3 regions of the Ruminococcus sp. AF20-12LB genome follow, and region 1 is predicted to be linked to each of the others. Evidence: predicted binding sites of a transcription regulator. Region 1 holds the regulator's gene; each other region holds the start of a gene.
What was found. Region 1 encodes NrdR, which represses ribonucleotide reductase genes. Its sites were predicted from a motif close to CACNANATNTNGTG; they were not measured.
Positions count from the first base shown of each region.

Region 2: the regulator NrdR is predicted to act here: its motif matches at 4,868-4,881, upstream of nrdD (anaerobic ribonucleoside-triphosphate reductase).
Region 3: the regulator NrdR is predicted to act here: its motif matches at 3,036-3,049, upstream of DWX61_RS01260 (ribonucleoside triphosphate reductase).

Region 1 is NZ_QUGH01000004.1:183,429-191,392, reverse strand. Features, by position in the region: gene gdhA (NADP-specific glutamate dehydrogenase) at 11-1,345, shown strand; gene nrdR (transcriptional regulator NrdR) at 1,536-1,985, opposite strand; gene DWX61_RS06945 (YlmC/YmxH family sporulation protein) at 2,124-2,378, shown strand; gene sigG (RNA polymerase sporulation sigma factor SigG) at 2,645-3,424, shown strand; gene pap (polyphosphate:AMP phosphotransferase) at 3,489-4,961, opposite strand; gene DWX61_RS06930 (hypothetical protein) at 5,300-5,668, shown strand; gene DWX61_RS06925 (PP-loop family protein) at 5,689-6,870, opposite strand; gene DWX61_RS06920 (ATP-binding protein) at 6,890-7,633, opposite strand; gene DWX61_RS06915 (Crp/Fnr family transcriptional regulator) at 7,734-7,964, opposite strand, start outside.
Region 2 is NZ_QUGH01000001.1:302,392-310,355, reverse strand. Features, by position in the region: gene DWX61_RS01375 (CLIPPER-2 domain-containing protein) at 1-901, opposite strand, end outside; gene arcC (carbamate kinase) at 1,597-2,529, shown strand; gene nrdD (anaerobic ribonucleoside-triphosphate reductase) at 2,689-4,824, opposite strand; gene DWX61_RS01360 (hypothetical protein) at 5,026-5,577, opposite strand; gene asnA (aspartate--ammonia ligase) at 5,794-6,804, shown strand; gene DWX61_RS01345 (CBS domain-containing protein) at 6,854-7,288, shown strand; gene nagB (glucosamine-6-phosphate deaminase) at 7,376-7,964, opposite strand, start outside.
Region 3 is NZ_QUGH01000001.1:282,345-290,308, forward strand. Features, by position in the region: gene glmM (phosphoglucosamine mutase) at 1-682, shown strand, start outside; gene DWX61_RS01250 (tetratricopeptide repeat protein) at 691-1,749, shown strand; gene hflX (GTPase HflX) at 1,751-2,986, shown strand; gene DWX61_RS01260 (ribonucleoside triphosphate reductase) at 3,201-5,573, shown strand; gene DWX61_RS01270 (ACT domain-containing protein) at 6,596-7,036, shown strand; gene DWX61_RS01275 (AzlC family ABC transporter permease) at 7,263-7,964, shown strand, end outside.

The DNA.
Region 1 (7,964 bases):
GGAAACAACTATGTCTTACACAGAAGAAGTTTATGAAAGAGTTGTAGCACAGAATCCTGGCGAGCCAGAATTCCATCAGGCAGTTAAGGAAGTTCTCGATTCCCTTAAAGTTGTAATTGACAAAAATGAGGAAGAATATCGTAAACTTTCCATCCTTGAGCGTCTTGTAGAGCCAGAGAGAATCATCTCCTTCAAAGTACCGTGGATCGATGACAACGGAACTGTACAGGTTAACAAAGGATATCGCGTTCAGTTCAACAGCGCCATCGGACCATACAAAGGTGGTTTAAGATTCCATCCTTCTGTAAATCAGGGTATCCTGAAATTCCTTGGTTTTGAGCAGATTTTCAAAAACTCTCTTACAGGCCTTCCGATCGGCGGTGGAAAAGGTGGCTCCAACTTCGATCCTAAGGGTAAATCTGACAGAGAGGTTATGGCATTCTGCCAGAGCTTTATGACCGAGCTTTGCAAATATATCGGCGCAGATACAGATGTTCCGGCCGGTGATATCGGTGTCGGCGGACGTGAGATCGGTTATCTCTTTGGACAGTACAAGAGAATCCGTGGCCTTTATGAGGGTGTCCTTACAGGAAAGGGTCTTTCCTTCGGAGGTTCCCTGATCCGTACAGAGGCTACCGGTTACGGTGTTGTATACATGCTCAACGAGATCGCCAAAGCTCACAATGATTCCGTAGAAGGAAAAACAATCGTTGTAACAGGTTCCGGTAATGTAGCTATCTATGCTGTTGAAAAGGCTACTCAGCTTGGTGCCAAGGTTGTTGCAATGAACGACTCCAACGGATACATCTACGATCCGAACGGAATCAACCTTGACGTCGTAAAGGATATCAAAGAAGTAAAACGTGGACGTATCAAAGAATATGCAGACCGTGTTGAGGGTGCTACCTACACAGAGGGACTTGGCATCTGGAACATCAAATGTGATATTTACCTTCCATGTGCTACTCAGAACGAACTTGGCCTTGACGGAGCTAAAACACTGGTTGCAAATGGCTGCAAATACGTCGTTGAAGGTGCAAACATGCCTACTACTCTTGATGCAACAACATACCTTCAGGAGAACGGTGTTCTCTTCATGCCTGGTAAAGCCGCAAACGCTGGCGGTGTTGCCACATCCGCGCTGGAGATGAGCCAGAACTCCATGAGACTTTCCTGGACAAGAGAAGAGGTTGATGAGAAGCTCCACAACATCATGATCGATATTTTCCACAAAGCTGATGACGCTGCTAAGCGTTACGGTATGGAAGACAACTATGTTGTAGGTGCAAACATCGCCGGCTTCGAAAAAGTTGTTGATGCTATGAAAGCTCAGGGTATTGTTTAATTAAGTTTTCTGAATCATTAACGTATATTTATAGCAGGGACCGCAGAGGATTTTTCCCAGGCGGTTCCTGTTTTTTATATCCACTTTTACGATCTTTGAAAAATCAAACATTCATGTTTCAAAAAAGGCCGACTGTCTTTTGACAATCGGCCTGGAATTTCCTGTACTTGCGGTCTGTTCATTTAATCTCTTAATTGATCAGTTTCTTCAGCTCATCCATAAAGGTACTGACATCTTTAAACTCTCTGTATACAGACGCAAAGCGTACATACGCTACCGCATCCAGATCCTTCAGATGTTCCATAACGATCTCTCCGATCTTGGTACTGCTGATCTCACGGTCTTCTGACCGGAAAATATCTCCTTCTATGGAATCGATCATCTCTTCCACTCTCTCAATGGGAATAGGGCGCTTATAACAGGCACGAAGAACACCATCCTGAATTTTGGAACGTTTATAGCTTTCCCGGTTCTGGTCCTTCTTGATCACAGTCAGTGGAATCGTTTCCACCTTCTCATAAGTTGTAAAACGCTTTCCGCAGGCATCACAGAGACGGCGGCGGCGAATGGAATTGGTATCCTCTACAGGTCTGGAATCTACAACCCTTGTATTATCCTGGTTACAGAACGGACATCTCACGGAACTCTCCCCCTTTCCGGATCAGTAAATCATTACTAAATTCGTTTTTATTATAAAATAAATGCATATAATGTGTCAATAATCGGACTTGCATAAATTTTACAGATTTTCCATAAAATCATACCAGGTGATGAATTTATGCGCATCTGTGAGCTGAAACAAAAAGAAGTGATCAATATCCATACCTGCCGTAGTCTTGGCTGCCCTCTTGATGTGGAATTCTGCTGTGAAACCGCACGCCTGAAATCCCTGATCATGCCAGAACCCGGGAAATTTTGCTGGTGTTTTTCCAAAGAAAATGAATATTCCATTCCATGGGACTGCATCCGCCAGATCGGCGAAGATATCATCCTTGTCGATTTTCGTAATGAAAGACTGCTATCCGGAGAATAAATGTTACTGTTCACTTCGTTCTCAGTAACACGCTTCGCGATGCACAGAATTTATGCTGATCGCATAAATTCGCGCGGTATGTCTCGGGTTTTCCGTGACCTTTGCTCACAAAAAACACCTCGCGGGATATCGCCAATGAACAGTAACGAATAAATATCTCCTTGTTGTCAAGGCCCTTTATTTTTTATATTTTTCCTGAAAAAGTATATTTCCATTGCCCTCTGAGAATCATCTTAATGTACCGACAAGACAAGGAGGATTCTAAGATGGCACTGAATAAAGTTGAAATCTGCGGAGTAAATACCTCAACCCTTCCCGTTCTCGATCAGGAAGAAAAGGTGGAGCTCTTTAAAAGGATCAAAGCTGGCGATGAAGAAGCCAGGGAATTGTACATCAAAGGCAATCTGCGGCTTGTTTTAAGCGTGATCCGGCGTTTTCAAAACAGCAGTGAAAATTCGGATGACCTTTTTCAGATCGGCTGCATCGGCCTGATCAAAGCAATCGATAATTTCGACACCACTCTTCAGGTAAAATTTTCCACCTATGCAGTTCCCATGATCATCGGAGAGATCCGAAGATATCTCCGTGATAACAACAGCATACGGGTCAGCCGTTCTCTGCGTGATATCGCTTACAAAACCATCTATACCCGGGAAAACTATATGCGACAACATCTCAAAGAACCTACCATTGCAGAAATCGCTGATGAGATCGGTATCGACAAGGAAATGATCGTCTATGCCATGGATGCGATCCAGAGCCCGGTAAGCCTTTTTGAGCCCGTGTATTCCGAAGGCGGAGATACCCTATATGTTATGGATCAGATCAGTGATAAAAAGAATCTGGAAGAGAACTGGGTAGAGGATATTTCTCTCCGAGATGCCATGAACCGGCTTGGAGAGCGGGAACGGCACATTATCGATCTCCGCTTCTACGAGGGAAAAACCCAAATGGAGGTAGCTGATGAAATCGGTATCTCCCAGGCTCAGGTCAGCCGACTTGAAAAACATGCTCTTCGCAGTATGCGAAATTATCTCAGAAATTGATCCACCTCTTTTCAGACAAAAAGCTGCAGCAGAATGTCTATTATCCTGCTGCAGCTTTTATCTCTTATTTCAGCGCTTTCTCAATTTCTTCGATCACGATCCGAAGCGCCTTCAGCCTTGCATATTTCTTATCTACGGATTCCAGAATGTGCCATGGTGCATAAGCAGTACTGGTTTTCTGAAGCATCTCATCTACTGCTGTTTCATACTCATCCCATTTTTCACGGTTTCTCCAGTCCTCATCCGTGATCTTCCACTGTTTTTCAGGATTACTCTGGCGGTCGTTGAACCTGGCAAGCTGGGTGTCCTTATCAATGTGGACCCAGAATTTCACGATCACAGCGCCCCAGTCAGAAAGCTCCTTCTCAAATTCATTGATCTCATTGTATGCACGTCTCCAGTCATTCTCGCTGCAGAAGCCCTCCAGACGTTCCACCATCACTCTTCCGTACCACGTCCGGTCAAAGATGGCAATGTGACCATCCTTGGGAAGCCTTGTCCAGAAACGCCACAGATAATGACGGGCTTTTTCATGAGGCTCCGGACTTGCGATAGGATGTACCTCAAATCCACGGGGATCAAGAGCCTCGGTGATTCTCTTGATATTTCCTCCCTTTCCGGCAGCATCCCAGCCTTCATAGGTGATGATCACAGGCACTCTTTTTCGGTAAAGACGGTTATGCAGGCTTCCAAGCTTTGCCTGCAGTTCCTTAAGCTCTGCCTTGTATTCTTCATCCCCCACTTCTTTTCCGTCCAGAGGAATCTCGCTCAATCTGGGCATCTCCACCAGAGGAAAAACATTCTGTAGGATCGGCACGGCATGTTTGCTGTTTTCCATGGCAACCTCTATATTGCTGATCATGGTCTCCAGCACCTGCAGCTCTGCCCACTTCCGGTCACCTGCATCGACAATATACCATGGAGCCGCAGATGTATTGGTATCCTGCATATACTGGCCAAAAATCTTTCTGCACTTCTTATAATGATCATTCTGCCAGAGATCATATTCATTGACTCTCCATCTGGTATCCTTACTTTCCAGAAGGATACCCATACGTTTTTCCTGTTCTTTCCGGTCAATCTGCATAAAAAATTTCAGGAGCACATATCCGTTATCCGTCAGCTGACGTTCAAATCTCCGGATACTGTCAATTCGTTTTGCATAATTGTCACCCTTCAGTTTTTTATCCATACGTTCTCGACAGGTCTGATCCATCCATCCTGAATCCAGAAATGTAAACTTGCCCGCTTCCGGGATTTCCCTGAAATACCGGTAAAGAAATGGTTTCCGAAGGTCTTCCTCTGTAGGCGCTGACATAGTCGCAACTTTGAAGAAACGAGGATCGATATTCTTGATCACCTTACTTATGGTACTTCCTTTTCCGGAAGCTCCCCAGCCTTCAAACAGCACGATCACCGGAATCTTATGCTCTTTCAGAGCCATCTGCAATTCATATAATCTGGTTCTTGCAGCGCTTAAACGCACTTTGATATCCTCTTTTTCCGGAATTTGTTCCGGGTTCCAGTTTTTCAACATCTGCATCGTCCTTCCTTAAATTTTTTGAATATTCATATTATACCACGGAAGATCCTGTTTTACGATAATTTTTACATAATTTTAACCTTTAGTCCTCACAAAAGCAAACAAATTGCACAACCAAAATCATTACTGTTCACTCCGTTCTCAGTAACACGCTTCGCGGAATATTGCCAGTGGACAGTAACTCAAAAGCATTCATAAGCATCGAAAATCTTTTTAACCTCTTGACATTTTTGTCATCGCTCCATACAATAGACGCTGATTGTTATTTTTTTAACTTCATAAAAAAGCAATACCTGAAAACTGTTGAAATAATAAAGATCAAGGAGCTGATCATGAAACTCACAGAAGAACTTCTGCAGAAAATGGAACAGAAAAAAGAACTCTACGGGGATGGTATTATTATGCCGGATGGGGATTACAGACTGATCCAGGATGGACACTTAAAAACGCTCATGTCCCTTCTGCCATATTCAGAAAATGAAATCTGGAAAATGATCCCTGATGATGATTCCGCACTTTTCTGGCTGGTAGAAAAAACAAACTGCGTACTGACTGATGTCAATTCCACTATCGGAATGAAGATGACCCCCGCACAGCAGAAAACCTACGAAGCACTTTCCAGTCGCGGGATCATCTCTGATGAATATTATGATCTTACCAGACAGCGGGAAAAAGTAAAAGCTGCCCGGGCTAATGCCTGAGCAGCTTTTATTTATATCTGTCAGTCCTCATACTCTTCCAGGAAAGAATGTTTCACACCATCTTTCTTGTATGCGATAACTGTATGAAGATTAACATTTTCCACACTTCGGAAAATATTACTTTCTATATGAGGATTTACTTTCTTAAGTTCTGCGATCAGATTCTTGATCTCCATTCTCTTGGAAACACTGGTACCATCTGTCCGGCAGGTAGTACAGGTATCGGTAAATTTACATGCACACTGGATAAAATGAAGGTCATTATAATCTCTCCAGTGTTTGATATCTGCCTCCCGGATCAGATACATGGGACGGATCAGCTGCATTCCTTCAAAGTTTGTACTGTGGAGCTTCGGCATCATAGTCTGTACCTGCGCTCCGTAAAGCATTCCCATCAGGATCGTCTCGATCACATCATCATAGTGATGTCCAAGAGCGATCTTGTTGCAGCCAAGCTCCTTTGCCTTGCTGTAAAGATAGCCCCTTCTCATACGAGCACAGAGATAACATGGGGATTTTTCTATATTATAAACCGCATCGAAGATCTCAGTCTCAAACACTGTGATCGGAATCCCGAGAAGCCTGGCATTGTGCTCGATCACCGCACGGTTTGCCTCATTATATCCCGGATCCATCACAAGAAACACCAGCTCAAAGGGAAACTTGTTATGACGCTTCAGTTCCTGGAACAGTTTGGCCATCAGCATGGAATCCTTACCACCGGAAATACAGACTGCTATCTTATCTCCCGGCTTCACCAGCTCATAATCGTTGATTCCCCTGGCAAATCTGGAAAACAACTGCTTATGGAACTTTTTGCGGATACTCAGCTCGATATCCTTCCTCCGCTGTTCCATTGCTTCATTTTCCTCTTCTTCACTGTTCTCTTTACCGGATTCTTTCTGCATCTGCTGAAAAAGCCATCCTGTATATCCGCCTTTCAGGCTCAGTGCGGGAATTCCTTTTTCCCGGAGCATCTCTGCACCTTCCTGGCTGAAAAGCCCTCTTGTACAGTAAAGGACCGGTATCTTATCCCCCTTCAGTTCTTCTGTCCGCTCTTCCAATTCCTGTTCCGGAACAGGGATTGCTCCCGGGATCATTCCATATTCTACAGTTACTTTATCACGGGTATCTACCAGGAGATATTTTTCCCGTTCCTTCTCTATTTCATCAAAAGAAATCTCCAATGTTTCTTCACTCATGCTGTTTTTATTCCTTTCCTTACAGCTCCTCCCTGATCGTGCCGTCACAGGCAATGGTCACTACCTGCCATGGAATCATCTTTCCGCTGCGCTCCATGGCGCGGATCACTGCATTTTCGATACCTCCGCAGCAGGGAACTTCCATACGGACAATACGGATACTCCGGATGGAATTATTCCGTATGATCTCTGTAAGCTTATCCGCGTAATCTCCCTCATCCAGTTTGGGGCAACCGATCAGCGTCACATGATCTTTCATGAATTTCTCGTGAAAATCTGCATAAGCGTAGGCCGTGCAGTCCGCTGCGATCAGAAGCTGTGCATTTTCAAAATACGGTGCATTGACAGGAACCAGTTTGATCTGTACCGGCCACTGGGCAAGACGGCTTATCTGTTCTCCTATATTCCGGGGAACTTCTTTCTTCTCTGCCTGCACCGGCGGTTCCTGTTTCTTTTTCAGACTTCTTGCCATACTTCCGGGACACACGTGTGGCATCCCTTCTGGCATCGAAACCTCTGTTTTCTTAAGCTTCATTCTTTTTTCCACTGCCTCCGCATCATAATCTGCGGCTTCCCGCTCTATAATACGGATCGCATCGGCAGGGCAGGCCGGAAGACAGTCTCCCAGTCCGTCACAGTAATCATCCCGTATCAGTTTCGCCTTGCCATCTATCATGGCAATAGCCCCTTCGTGGCAGGCAGCTGCACAGGCACCGCAGCCGTTGCATTTCTCTTCCTCAATGTGTACGATCTTTCTTATCATGATATCATCTCTCCCTGATTTTTATATTTCTGCAAATGTTTTTTTGTTTTCACTGACATCATACAAAAATCCCGGAGATTCTTCGGTAACATATGTTACCTTACAGATATAACTCCATTTTTTCCTGATCTTTCACAAGGATCTGACGCCTGTCAAGTTCCAGGATTCCTTCTTCCTGCATCTTTCCCAGCTCTCTGGAAAGAGACGGCCTGGTGATGTTTAAATGATCCGCCATCTCTTCTCTGGACAGGTTCATATGGATCTTCCCTTCACTGTCCTGGCATTCCACAAGAAAACGGACGATCCTCTCACGGAGACTGCCACTTCCCAG
Region 2 (7,964 bases), on a different contig from region 1:
ATTCCTGACGCAGGATCAGCGGGATCCGGAAAAAGATCTCATCCTGCCCGTCCTGTTCCACGTTCAGCATGATTTTCAGCTTTGTGATCTCTGTAGCTTCACCACTCTGGCTTCTTACAGAAATCTGCTGTGCAGCCATATTTTTCGGGACAGAATCCGTTTCCGGAACAAAATACTCCGAAATATACGTGACCAGCGTCAGTTTTTGAATCTCCTCAGACTCATATTCCTCTTCGTCACCTACATTTTCTTCTCCGGACGCCGTTCCTTTCGGTGTGAGCGGACCCGTTTTCTCCTGCTCTTCATCCTCCGGCTGTACTGTTTCCCCGGATGCCAGCTGCTCCACGTGCTCATATCCTTCCTCCATTTCTATTCCGATTCCTTCCACAACCTTATTCACCGGCAGCTCCTGTTCTGTCTCTTCTTTCTGCCAGCCATCCTCCGTCAGCTCCTGTTCTGTTTCTTCTTCCTTCTGCCAGTCATCCTCTGGCAGCTCCTGTTCTGTTTCTTCCTTCTGCCAGTCATCCTCCGGCAGCTCCTGTTCTGTTTCTTCTTTCTGCCAGTCATCCTCCGGCAGCTCCTGTTCTGTTTCTTCTTCCTGCTCCACCGATGGATCTTCAGTCTCCTGAAGTTCATCGTCCCACTTCTCATTTTTCTCCTTATCCTCCGAAAACCTTCTCCCGGACAGCCATTCATTCAAGCCGCGGATTCGGATTCCAAGCTCCGCCTGTCCGGATTCTCTATCTTTCCAGAACACACTCTGATCGATAAACGGTACCTGTCCCGACAAAAAATCTGCTCCCAGGATCAGCTTCGGTTCTATTGTTCCTCCCAACATGACTCCTGTCAGCACTGTCACAATTCCGACTTTCTTCATCTGTTTCCATATTCTGTTTTTCATGGCTCTTCCTCATTTCTGCCTGATCTGGCATTTCTTATACACATGTTTTTTTTACAGAAACTTACTTTTCCACAGACAAAGGCATCCCTCCCCGGCAAATGGTGCATGATCAGTGTTTTTTCGATAAAATAAAATGGATTTCTGCATCGAAACGATGCGTGAACAGATCCCGCAGAATGCAGGATCAAGACTTTTTCAATGTATCACATTCCCAGACCATGTGCAACCGGATATAAAAATTATAAAGTTTGTTTAAACTTTCTTTATAAATTTTCCATTTCTTTTAGATTAACGACATATTTTAAACATATTTTCTCTATATAATAGGTGTTGGATAGATGAAAAACCACTCTCTATCTCCCCCCTCAAAAAATAGTAAGAAGCAAACCGTCTGACCGAATCAGGCGGTTTGTTGCTGTTCACACTGTTCTCAGTAACACACTTCGAGATGCACAGAATTTATGCTGATCGCGTAAATTCATGCGGTATGCCTCGGGTTTTCTGTGACCTTCGCTCACAAAAAACACCTCGCGGAATATTACCAGTGAACAACAATGACAGTTTTTCCGGTCTTGGAAAACACTCGATTTTCTATTGCATTTCCCACATAGGTCTTTTATAATAAAATATAATACTCGTTACTGGATACAGTAACTGATTTCATTCCAATTTTAAAGAGAAACGAGGTATTTCCTATGAGCGAAAAAACCGTAGTAGTTGCATTAGGCCACCGGGCACTTGGCACCACACTTCCAGAGCAAAAAACAGCTACAAAACTCGCAGCGAAGGTAATCGCAGATCTGGTAGAGGAGGGAACCCGCGTGGTGATCTCCCACAGCAACGGTCCGCAGGTAGGGATGATCCACACCGCAATGAATGAATTCGGTAAGGCACATCCTGATTATACATTTGCACCAATGTCCGTATGTTCCGCCATGAGTCAGGGTTATATCGGCTATGACCTTCAGAACGCCATTCGTGCCGAGCTTATCTCCAGAGGAATCTACAAACCGGTCAGCACAGTTCTGACACAGGTTGTCATCGATCCATACGATGAAGCATTCGCAGAGCCGGAGAAGATCATTGGACGTGTTCTCAACGCAGAAGAGGCCGAGGCTGAAGAAGAAAAAGGAAACTTTGTTACAAAGGTGGGCGAGGGCCAGTACCGACGTATCCTTGCAGCACCGAAGCCACAGAAGATTGTAGAGATCGAAACCGTGAAGGTCCTCTCTGCTGCAGAGCAGATCGTCATTGCTGCAGGCGGCGGCGGAATCCCGGTTCTTGAGCAGGGAACTCAGCTGAATGGTGCCAGTGCCATCATCGAGAAAGACCTGGCAGCAGGACTTCTTGCAGAAGAACTGAACGCTGACACTCTGATGATCCTTACAAGCGTCGAGAAAGTAAGCCTTGACCATAATACGGATCATGAATCTTATCTGGATACTATTTCCACAGAAGATGCCAAGAAATATATTGCCGGCAAACAGTTTGCGGCAGGCTCCATGCTTCCTAAAATCGAAGCAGGTGTTTCCTTTGTGGAGAAGGGAACCGGACGCCGTACCATCATCACAGACATGGCCCATGCAAAAGACGGCTACCGTGAGAAGACCGGAACTATCATTAAATAATCATTTTACGGACTCAGAATACAAAGTGAAATGTGAACCTTCACTTTACATGAAAATATCCCGCAGACGGCTGCTGGTCTTACCGGCAGCTCTGCGGGATATTTTTTATACCGTCTGGCTGTCCGATCACTGTTCCACAGTTGATCGGACAGTCAGCATTTACATAGATTTTCGCTCAGCGATCTCAGCCATCTTCGCCTCATTCAGGCGGGTATCTCCATGGACACGGCTGTAGGAAAGATATCCGTTCATACGGTCGATCTTGGTCAGGTTTCTGGAACCGCAGACAGGGCATATATCCATCTCCAGCTCCTCATGTCCACAATCGTCACAGTATGCAAGAGAAAGGTTCACTCCCTCATAATATCCCAAATCCATGGCTCTGCGGATCAGCGTACGGATAGCTTCTTTGTTGTATCCGATCGGATAACGTACATACTGTATCTTACCGCCATTGCAGAGCTCCCAGAAACGTCCCTCCAGATCCTGTTTCTCGATTGGAGTCACATCCTCTGTTACATGGCAATGAAAGCTGTTGCTCACATACGGTCTGTCAGAAACGCCCTCGATGATTCCATACATCTTACGGAACTGCTCTACCTGAAGGCCACAGAGACTCTCTGCCGGTGTTCCGTAGATCGCATAAAGATAACCGTCTTCCTTCTTGTACTGATTTACCTTGTCATTGATATATTTCAGGACTTCCAGAGCAAACGCCCCATCCTCGGCAATAGATTTGCCATTATAAAGCTCCTGAAGCTCATTTAATGCTGTGATACCGAAGGAAGCTGTCATAGGCTTCAGAATCTTACCGATCTTTTCATTCGGTTTCAGATGTCCGCCGTAGAAACCGCCTTCACAGTATGCAAGCGGGTTGGTGGATGCACGCATCTGTCCCAGATATTCGTAAGTGCGGATATGCAGGTTACGGATCATTTCCAGATAGAAATCCAGAACCTCATAGAAATCTCTGCTCTCTGCTCTGGCCTTGGCAAGGATCATCGGAAGATGAAGACTTACCGCACCAATGTTAAAACGTCCCACAAAAACAGGCGTATCATTCTCATCCGCCGGCTCCATACCGCCACGCTCATACCACGGACTTAAGAAAGCACGGCATCCCATCGGGCTGATGACCTTCTTGTATTTCCTGTACATACTGGAAATGTATCCCGCACCGGACATAGACAGCCAGTCCGGATACATAGTCTTGGAGGAACACTCCACACCAGCCTCAAAAATATCCTCACAACACTTTCCGGGACCATGGATCTCCTTGTCATAAAGGAATACGATTTTCGGGAAAAGTACCGGTTTCTTATGTCCGGCCTTCCCCTGTCCTCCCTGATGGACCTCAAGAAGGGAAATCGTGCACATCTTCTCAAACTGCTCGGTTCCGAGACCAAGTGTCACCGTAACAAACGGATAATCCCCTCTGGAAGAACCGACGGTATTCAGCTTGTACTCAATTCCCTGCCATCCCTGATCATAATCCCTGCGGACCTTATCAAGAGCATATTCAATAGCTCGCTCCTCGCGGCCACTCCAGCTCTCATCCGAGTATTTCATAAATTCGGAAATATATTTATCATAGCTTTTCTTTGCATACGGTGCCAGGATCTTATCAACCTCCGGCACTGTAAAGCCACCATACTGCTGTGCTGCTGTACTGAGAATGATATCCCCCATAACATCAAAGGCTGTATCCAGAGTCTTCGGCTCGTTATACCAGACATTGCCCATCTCAAAACCGCCACTTAAAACAGCTGCCACATCGAACAGACAGCAATTCATGGTATCCAGACGTGCAGACTGGTCATGAATATAAATGTAGCCGTCCTTACATGCCTGAAGCTCATTACGGTTCATAAAAAACTTCCGATAGAGTTCCTTGTTCAGCTCATTAAAGATCAGGCTTCGTTTCGTGGCAACAAGGGCACTGTCTGTATTGGCATTACTTTTATCACCTATATAACGGATTGCCTGACTCTTGGTATATACATCATCCATCATATGGATAAAATCCAGCTTGTAATTCCGATAATCACGGTAGCTCTTGGCAACTGCCGGATTCACACGCTCCAGAGCCCCCTCCACGATGTTGTGCATCTCCTGGATCTCGATCTCATTCTTTCCAAGGGAATCCGCATGCTCCTGGGCAAAACGGCAGATAAAATCCTTCTCCTCGTCTGAAAAAGTATAAAGAATACGCTCTGCGGATTTGTTCACGGCAGCCACGATCTTCTGCGGATTAAACTCCTCTCTTGTCCCATCTTTTTTGATCACATATAACATTGCTCATCCCTCCCTGTGCTATATATAAGCCGCTATGCTAAAATACTATATATAGTACCTATATTCTCTATATATTGTTTTTCATCTATATGTTGTGCTAGGCATGAGTATAACACAGCTGAGAAGAAAAGAAAAGGGATATTTCTGTATACACAAAAATACAGACACTTAGCACTGCCTGATCTCACTGCTGAAATATTCTCACAAATTCGTTCCGATCCAGTCTGCAAGGAAATCCCATAATTTAGGAAACAGCATGGCCAGTGTCACTATGATCCATATGATCCATCCTGCCCCGCTGTTTTTCTGATCTTTTTTCTGCTGTTTTTTCCCCTGATCTAAAACTCCCGTATGATTCCTGCCCACCATTGTTTTGTTCCTGGTATTATCTGCAGCAGCAGTCTTACGTCCGGCTGCTGCACCTGTATTCCGGCTTCCGGCTGAATTCCGATTCAAATCTGTATTGCGGCTTGCATTCGTATTCCGGTTCGCGTTCGTATTCCGGTTCACATTTGTATTCCGGTTTACGTTTGTATTCCGGTTTACGTTTCCGTTATGTTGTGTTGTTTGATCAGCATCCTGTCCATACCGCCGCATCATATCCCTCACTTTGGCGGAAGCATGTTTATAATGTACCTCCCGGGGCTCATTCAGATGATATAACGCCTCATCATTTCTGTAAGGCATCCCACATAATGAACACCTGCCATTTACAACCTTACCCCCACAAACCTGACACCTTTCACCTGCCATAAACTCCCTCCATTCTATCCGTTAAAACGGATATTTATATTTCCATCGTAAACATAAGCATTCTTTTTTCAGTATATCACACCAGGCATTTAATACCCAGTATTTTTCTACGATACCCCAAAAGACTTCCCCTCTCATTATATTGCCACTCCACCCATTTTCTGCTATAATACCCCACAGAGCAATAAGCATAAAAATCATCAGGAGGAGCCGATAATGAATACAATCACGATTCCCGCAACCTATCATGCAGACCTGAACCTCCATGACACACAGATTGCGATCAAAACAGTAAAAGATTTCTTCCAGCAGACACTCTCACAGAAGCTGAACCTTCTCCGAGTATCCGCCCCGACATTTGTAGCCCCGGAATCCGGCCTTAATGACAACCTTAATGGTGTAGAACGCCCGGTAAGTTTTGATATCAAATCTATCGAAGGAAGCAACGCCGAGATCGTACACTCCCTTGCCAAATGGAAACGCTACGCACTGAAAAAATACGGATTTTCTCACGGAGAGGGTCTTTACACAGATATGATAGCAATCCGCCGGGATGAAGATCTGGACAATATCCACTCCGTTTACGTAGACCAGTGGGACTGGGAAAAGATCATCTCCAAAGAAGAGCGTTCCATTGAAATTCTCAAGGAAACCGTACGCACCATTTACAGTGTCCTTCGTAAAACCGAGAAATACATGGCTGTACAATATGACTACATCGAGGAGATCCTTCCAAAGGATATCTTCTTTATCACAACTCAGGAGCTTCTTGACATGTATCCGGACTGCACACCGAAGGAACGTGAATATCGGATCACCCGTGAAAAAGGCGCTGTCTTCCTTATGAAGGTCGGCAAAACCCTCAACAACGGCGAACGCCACGACGGACGTGCCCCGGACTATGATGACTGGGAACTGAACGGTGATATCCTCGTGTACTATCCGGTACTTGACATTGCCCTTGAGCTTTCATCAATGGGAATCCGTGTTGACGAGGACGCACTTGACCGCCAGCTCACCGAAGCAGGCTGTGATGACCGAAGAGAACTTCCATTCCAGAAAGCTATCCTGAACAAAGAGCTTCCGTACACCATCGGCGGTGGTATCGGACAGTCCAGGATCTGTATGTTCTTCCTTCGTAAAGCACACATAGGAGAAGTACATGTCTCTCTCTGGCCGAAGGAGATCACAGATGTTGCAGAGACACACGGACTTCAGCTTCTCTAAAAACAGCTTACAGATTTATTTATAATTTTTGCGGAAATGAGGTAATAACGTGAACATTCTGTTTTTTCTGATTCCCAAAAGCGAAGTAGCCTACATCTTTGAGGATGAAACTCTTCGCCAGACCCTCGAAAAAATGGAGCACCGCAAGTACTCCTGCATTCCTATCCTCACCATGGACGGCAAATATCTCGGCACTATCTCAGAGGGAGATCTCCTCTGGGGCATGCGCCGTGCAGATATTCACGACATCAAGGAAACAGAGGGAATCCCGATCATGGCGATCCCACGCCGTGCCACCTATAAACCAGTCCATGCTAATTCTAATATGGAAGACCTCCTGGATCGCGCCATTAATCAGAACTTCGTGCCGGTGGTAGATGACCAGGGCTCCTTCATCGGGATCATAACCAGAAAATCTATCATCAAATACTGTTACAACGAAATAAAAACCGCACAGAAAACTGCCGGTGAAGAAATCCACTGAGCAGCAAAAAAAGGATGGCCCTCCGTTCCTGCACAGGCAGGAATCGGAAGCCATCCTTTTTTGATCCGGCAGTTGTATTCCGGATTTTTATTTAATTTTTTCGCGAATCATACTCAGTGCATCTTCATCTGCCACAACCGTAAGATCCGGGTGAAGCTGCAGGATAGATGCCGGAACCTTCGGTGTGATCGGTCCGTACAGGGAATTATACAGAGCTTCTGCCTTGGATGTTCCCGTTGCCACAAGAAGGATCTTTTTTGCAGCCATGATATTCCTGATTCCCATAGTGTAGGCCTGTTTCGGGACCTCAGCCATGCTTTCAAAAAACCTTGAATTGGCTCTAATGGTACTTTCTGTCAGATCCACACAATGCGTTTCTTTTTCAAAGGCATCTCCCGGCTCATTGAAGCCGATGTGTCCGTTCCCGCCGATACCGAGCAGTTGCATGTCCACGCCTCCGGTTTGCCGGATGATTTCGTTATACTGTGCACATGCCTTATCGCTGTCCTCTTCCAGTCCGTCAGGCACAAAGGTCCGTGCTTTGTCAATATTTACATGGTCAAAGAGATTATGATCCATAAAATAGCGATAGCTCTGGTCATTATCGCCGGAAAGCCCCTTGTACTCATCCAAATTCACACTTGTCACCCTGGAAAAATCCAGATCACCTTTTTTG
Region 3 (7,964 bases), on a different contig from region 1:
TCTGAGACAGTTCGTGGTAGATAAAGGTCTGGATATCGGTTTTGCATATGATGGTGACGCAGACCGCTGTATCGCCGTAGACCATCGCGGAAACATCATTGACGGTGACAAGATCATGTATGTGTGCGGCAAATATTTAAGAGAGAAAGGCCAGCTCAACGGAAATACAGTTGTAACAACCGTTATGTCCAATCTTGGTCTTTACAAGTCTCTGGAGCGTGAAGGCATCGACTATGAGCAGACAGCAGTTGGTGACAAATACGTTGCCGAGAACATGATGGAAAACAATTACAGTATCGGTGGTGAACAGTCCGGACATATCATCTTCAGCCGCTATTCCGCTACCGGTGACGGGATCCTGACTTCTCTTATGATCATGGAGGCATGTGTGGATCAGAAGGCCACACTCTGTGACCTTGCAAAGGAGATGAAGGTTTATCCGCAGCTTCTCAGGAATGTGCGTGTTTCCGACAAGAAAACAGCACTGGAGAACGAAAAGGTAAAAGCAGCCATTGAGGCAGCTGCGGAGGCACTTGGCGATGACGGACGTATCCTGGTACGTGAGAGCGGTACAGAGCCGCTGATCCGTGTTATGGTAGAAGCGGGAACGGATGATCTTTGCCATAAATATGTGGACAGCGTTGTTGATGTGATGGAAGCCGAAGGGCTTGTTGTAGAATAAGGAATTCCATGAAAAAAACAAAGACCGTATTGATTCTTGCAGCCGTTACAGGAGTTTTGCTTCTGGGCGGCTGCGGCAGTGAAAAAACAAAAATATATGAACAGGCCGGAAAGGATCTTTCCCAGGGAAGCTACAAGTATGCCCTGGAGGAGTACCAGAGCTCTATCCAGAACGGAGTGAAGCTGGCACAGTCCTATCGTGGGGCAGGTATCGCAAGCCTGCGTCTTGGCAAATATGAGGATGCGGTGAATAGCTTCACGGAAGCTCTGAACTGCGATAAAGTAAGCAAAAGCCTTCGTAAGGATATCCTGTCCTATCGGGCTACTGCAGAGCTGAAGTCTGGAAAATACGAGGATGCCATGGCAGACTGTCAGACACTTGGAGAAGATTTTTCCATGGATGCAGGTAGTTATTTCCTCACCGGAAAGGTTGCCCTTGCCATGGATTCCTACGAAGAAGCTGCATCTAACTTCAAACAGGCTTATGGAGAAGATTCCACCTATGATATGGCGATCGAGATCTATGAGGCATATCTGGACAAGGATATGGAAGCGGACGGGACCAGATATCTGGAAGCTGCTCTTTCTTCTGAGGCCAAGGATGCCCAGGACCACTGTGACAGAGGCCGTGTCTACTATTATATGGAAGACTACAGCAACGCAAAAAAAGAGCTTCTGGAAGCAACCAAGAAGGATAATACGGAAGCATTGCTTCTTCTGGGAATGGTATATCTTGCCCAGGATGATGTGGAAAATGCCAAGGCAATGTACAAGCAGTATATTTCCGCAGTGGGTGATTCCGCCAAGGGCTATAATGGCCTGGCACTGTGCGATATCCGAAGCGGAGATTATGATTCCGCTCTTGATAACATCACAAAAGGCCTTCCGACAGCTGCCACAGACGAGATGCAGAGCCTCCTGTTCAATGAGATCGTAGCCTATGAGAAAAAGCTGGATTTTGCTACTGCACTGACCAAGGTCCAGGAATATATTGAGATGTTCCCTGAAGATTCCGCTGCAAAAAAAGAGCGGGCTTTCCTGAAAACCAGAACGTCTTCGGAGGGCTGATATGGAATATTTTGAGGAAATACAGGACAGGGTTATCCTGATCGGTGTTCAGGCAGATCGGGGGGATGACATGGAGGAATCCCTGGATGAGCTTGGAGAACTTGCGGCTACGGCAGGTGCGGCGGTTGCAGGCAGGATCATTCAGAATCGTGAGGCCGTACATCCGGGAACCTATATCGGAAAAGGCAAGATCGAAGAGGTAAAAGGTCTTCTCTATGCCCTGGATGCCAATGGTGTGATCTGTGACGATGAGCTTTCTCCTGCCCAGATGAATAATCTGGAACGGGAGCTGGAGTGCAAGGTTATGGATCGTACCCTGCTGATCCTTGACATTTTTGCGAAGCGTGCTGTCACAAGTGAAGGCAAGATCCAGGTAGAGCTTGCACAGCTTCGTTATCGGTCTGCACGTCTTGTGGGACTTCGTTCTTCTCTTTCGCGACTTGGAGGAGGAATCGGAACCAGAGGCCCCGGTGAGAAAAAGCTGGAGACAGACCGTCGTCTGATCCGGAACAGGATTTCCGCACTGAAGCAGGAGCTTTCCCAGGTGGAAAAGCACAGAGAGCTGATCCGTTCCAGAAGAGCTGTGGGAAATCTGAAGACAGCAGCCATTGTCGGTTATACCAATGCAGGAAAGTCAACGCTTCTGAATACACTGACAGGCGCCTCGGTGCTTTCGGAGGATAAGCTGTTTGCCACACTGGATCCGACTACCCGTATTCTGACGCTGGATGACGGACAGCAGCTTCTTCTTACGGATACCGTAGGCTTTATTCGCAAGCTTCCGCACAATCTGGTGGAAGCCTTCAAGAGTACTCTGGAGGAAGCCAAATATGCGGATTATATCATTCATGTGGTAGATGCATCCAATCCTCAGGCGGAGATGCAGATGCATATCGTATATGAAACCCTGAAAGAGCTTGGTGCCCTGGGAAAAAAGACGATCACACTTTTTAACAAGCAGGACCGTGTTTCCGGGGAGAGCTTCCGGGATCTCCGGGCAGACCATACGCTGAAGATTTCCGCACAGACAGGAGAAGGGCTTGAGGAATTTAAGCAGCTTCTTTCAGAGATCCTAGCAGAAGGACAGATTTATATGGAACGGCTTTTTCCTTATTCGGAGGCCGGTCAGATACAGCTGATCCGTGAGTATGGACAGCTTCTTTCGGAAGAGTATACCGAAGGCGGGATTGCTGTAAAAGCAAGAGTTCCGCGGGAAATCTATCCGAAAGTCACATAATGTTAAAATATCTACTCAGTACCATATATAGTACCGTGAACAAAACGGGCACTATATATGGTGCTTTTTATGTTGACGCAAAGAGGCGTGTCTGATACAATAAGCCTACAGCGCTTTGAACACAGATCGTGAAACGGAGTGTGTTCGTAAGCAGGCAAGTGAGGCGGAATGGAATATCCGCTTATAAATAAATGCATGAGGGAGGCATTTTCTTATGTTTCAGGTAGTAAAAAGAGACGGTGAATTAGACGAATTCAAAATGGGGAAGATCACCGCGGCAATTGACAAGGCATTTGATGCCAAAGGCAAGAATTACAGTTCGGATATGATCGATCTTCTGGGACTTCGTGTTACAGCGGATTTTCAGAATAAGATCGAGAACAACCGGATTTCTGTTGAGGATATCCAGGACAGTGTGGAGAACGTACTGATCCAGGCCGGATATTCTGATGTTGCCAAGGCGTATATCCTTTATCGGAAGCAGCGTGAGAAGATCCGCAATATGAAATCTACCATCCTTGACTATAAAGAGATCGTAAACAGCTATGTAAAGGTTGAGGACTGGCGTGTAAAGGAGAACTCAACGGTTACTTATTCTGTAGGAGGTCTGATCTTAAGCAACTCCGGAGCAGTTACCGCAAACTACTGGCTGTCTGAGATCTATGACAACGAGATCGCAGATGCACACAGAAATGCAGATATCCATATCCATGATCTGTCCATGCTGACCGGTTACTGTGCAGGCTGGTCCCTGAAGCAGCTGATCCGAGAGGGACTTGGCGGTATTGAGGGTAAGATCACTTCTGCACCTGCAAAGCATTTAAGTGTACTCTGTAACCAGATGGTGAATTTCCTGGGTATCATGCAGAACGAGTGGGCAGGCGCACAGGCATTTTCATCCTTTGATACTTATCTGGCACCTTTTGTAAAGTCAGACAACCTTTCCTATCCGGAGGTTAAAAAATGTATTGAGTCCTTTGTATATGGCGTAAATACTCCAAGCCGCTGGGGTACTCAGGCACCGTTTTCCAACATTACACTGGACTGGACCGTTCCGGACGACCTTGCAGAGCTTCCGGCTATCGTAGGCGGCAAGGACATGGATTTCAAATATAAGGACTGTAAGAAAGAAATGGATATGGTCAACAAGGCATTTATCGAGACCATGATCGAGGGAGATGCCAACGGACGTGGATTCCAGTATCCGATCCCGACCTATTCCATCACAAAGGAATTTGACTGGTCTGATACCGAGAACAACCGTCTTCTTTTTGAGATGACTTCCAAGTACGGTACTCCGTATTTTTCCAATTATATCAACAGTGATATGAAGCCAAGCGACATCCGCAGCATGTGCTGCCGCCTCCGTCTGGATCTTCGTGAGCTCCGTAAAAAGAGCGGTGGATTCTTTGGCTCCGGTGAGAGCACAGGCTCTGTAGGCGTTGTTACCATCAATATGCCGCGTATCGCATATCTTTCCAGAACGCCGAAGGAATTTTATCAGCGCCTGGACCACATGATGGATATCTCCGCAAGATCTCTTCATATCAAGAGAGATGTGATCAGCAGGCTTCTGGATGAGGGACTGTATCCGTACACGAAGAGATATCTTGGAAGCTTTAACAACCATTTTTCCACCATCGGTCTTGTGGGAATGAACGAAGCGGGCTTAAATGCCTGCTGGCTGAAAAAAGACATGACAGATCCGGAAACCCAGAAGTTTACAAAAGAGGTTCTGGAGCATATGAGAAACCGTCTTTCAGACTATCAGGAGCAGTATCCGGGAGAGCTTTTCAACCTGGAGGCAACACCGGCAGAGTCCACTGCATACCGTCTTGCCAAACACGACAGAAGTCGTTATCCGGATATCAAAACAGCAGGAAAAGAGGGCGACACCCCGTATTACACAAATAGTTCTCATCTGCCGGTTGATTACACTGCGGATATTTTTGACGCACTGGATATTCAGGACGATCTGCAGACTCTGTATACTTCAGGAACCGTATTCCATGCATTCCTTGGGGAGAAGCTTCCAGACTGGAAGGCAGCGGCAGCTCTGGTACGTAAGATTGCAGAGAATTATCGCCTGCCCTATTACACTATCTCACCGACCTATTCCGTATGTCAGGAGCACGGCTACATCAGCGGCGAGCATTTCACCTGTCCGAAATGTGGAAAGAAGGCTGAGGTTTACAGCCGTATCACAGGATATTACCGTCCTGTACAGAACTGGAATGATGGTAAGACCCAGGAGTACAAGAATCGTACCCTCTATGATATTACCCATTCCCAGCTGAAAAAGGTCCACACCAGTGTGATGACCATGAAGGGTGACGAGGTGGAGATCCAGCCTGTGGAATCTCATAAATATCTTTTTACGACCAGCACCTGTCCGAACTGCCGTATGGCAAAGAAAATGCTTGAAGGAGAAGAACTGGAGATCATCGATGCTGAGCAGAATCCCGAGCTTGTCAAGCAGTATGGGATCCGTCAGGCGCCTACACTTGTGATCACTGACGGGGCACAGGTTAAGAAGTATGTGAATGCTTCTAACATTCAGAAGTATGTAGATGAAGAGCTGGATTGAGCTCTTCGGGGCAATTGTAAATTGTAATTAAAATGGCTGGACGTATGTCTGTTTGGATGTGCGTCTGGTCTTTTTTATATATTCTTTTTATTTTTGTCTTTTTGTTCTTAGGTTTTTTGGGGAGATTTTTGTTTTTGGGGAAAGGTGGTTGACATTTCATGGCGGGATGGTATACTTATACATGGGTTTAATGATTGAAAGTGTTACACTTTAATGTATGAATATATACCGCTGTGATACCGCGTGGGGAATCCGGGAATTGTTTCCCGGCGGAAATTTGCGAGGGGGAAAGCACTCAAAGTTGCGAAGCCCGTTTTTCCTCCTCGCGCTCCCCCTTTCCGGGCACGCTTTTTGGAGCGTACGTTGTGGTGTGTGATACGTTATTGATGGGGCGATGGATTCGACTGTATCGGGAATTCAAGGCTGAGCCGATGGATGAGGGCGGACGGGAAAGGCGGCCCGCATAGCGGGCCTGTTCCCTGATATGAGATTTATGTTCTGTGATATTTAACTGAATTAAGTAAGTTCCCTGCAGAGTTGCGAAAAGCAATAAGCAGTGGGTGAGGACTTGCTTGTATCAGGAGAAGTGCAGGCTCTTTCTGATAAACTCCGGAGCAGTTATTCAGTTATGAGCAAGTAGCGAAGCGGATTGCGAATATCCGCTTGAGCTGAAGCAAGAAAGCATATCAGTTACTTATATCGGCACAACCTGCAATATCCAACACCGTAGAATCCATCGCCCCATCAGAAAAGTAACACATTCCATAACGCAGAACAGCGGCGTGGCCGGGAGGGGAGGAGCGCGAGGAGGGGACTATGGCCTTCGCAACTATGAATGCCTCCCCTCCTCGCACCTGCCGCATGCGAAATGCTCCCCCAGGAAAGGGAATCCACAGCCGCATGCGAAATGCTCCCTCCCGGAAAGGGATTCACTTCCAAATAATTTCATGCTAGAATAAAAAAAGAATAATAAGAAAAAGAATAATAAGAAAAACAATAACAAGAAAAGAGGAAAACACATCATGGTAAAACAGAACATCGTCTTCGTAGAAAACACTCCGGGAAGTCTTCAGAAAGTCACAAAGATCCTTGCTGAGAATCAGATCGACATCTACGGCTTCGGCTGTTTCGATGCACCGGAGTTCGCAAACTTCCGTATGGTATGTGATGATCCGGAAAAAGCAGATCAGATCATGGCAGAAAACGGATATATGACCCGTATTACTCAGGCCATTCTGGTAGATCTTCAGGATGAGATCGGCGGCCTTGACAAGCTTCTCAGCGTCATGGGCGACAGCAACGTAAACCTTCATTACATCTATACCTTTTTCCACAGAGGTTTGAAAGTCCCGGTAGCGATCATGCACTGTGAGGATCTCCTTGTTGCAGAGAGCGTTCTTCGTAACAATGGCTTCAAGGTTCTGAATCGTCTGGTAAATCCGGATGGAGTTGAAGAAGCGTAAGGATATATTCTGGAAAATGACAAACAGGAATGACGTATTCACGTATTGAAGTTTTGACAGGGTAATGCTACAATAAAAGGGCGTGTCAGGAAACAGGAAAAATGTTTTCGGGCACGCTCTTATTTACATGTACAACGAGCTGTGGCGAGATTCTGATGAGTGCTGTACAGATCGGAGAAGCAGGCCTGCGTTTTATAACAGAATGTACATATAATGGAGGAAATCGATGAAAAGAGAAAATTTCAGAAAAGGTATGAAGGATGGAGTTCCCATCGCTCTTGGATATTTTGCGGTATCCTTTACCTTTGGCATGATGGCTGTTGCCGGCGGCTTGAGTATCTGGCAGGCAGTCCTGATCTCCCTGACCAACCTGACATCGGCCGGTCAGTTTGCGGGATTGGACATTATTTTTGCAGGAGGCTCCATGTGGGAGATGGCAATGACCCAGCTGATCATCAACCTGAGATATTGTCTGATGTCATTTTCCCTGTCCCAGAAATTCCGGCGTGAGGAGTCCGGAATCCTGAAATATATCGCTGCTTTTGGTGTCACCGATGAAATTTTCGGGATCAGTGCGGCCCAGGAGGGAAAGGTCAGCGTATTTTATAATTACGGAGCCATGTGCGTGGCAATCCCCGGATGGACTCTTGGAACTCTGGCAGGAGGAATCTCCGGAAGCCTTTTGCCAGATTTTATGCTCAGCGCGTTGAGCGTTGCCATTTACGGAATGTTCCTGGCCATCATCATCCCGCCGTCCAAAAAGAGCAGACCGGTTCTTGGGGTGGTTGCGGCATCCATGGCAGTCAGCACTGTTTTTGCGGTGACACCGGTGTTAAAACAGGTATCATCCGGATTTATGATCATTATCACAACACTTCTGGTAGCAGGCTTGGCAGCTTATTTCTGCCCGCTGGAAGAGAAAGGGGAA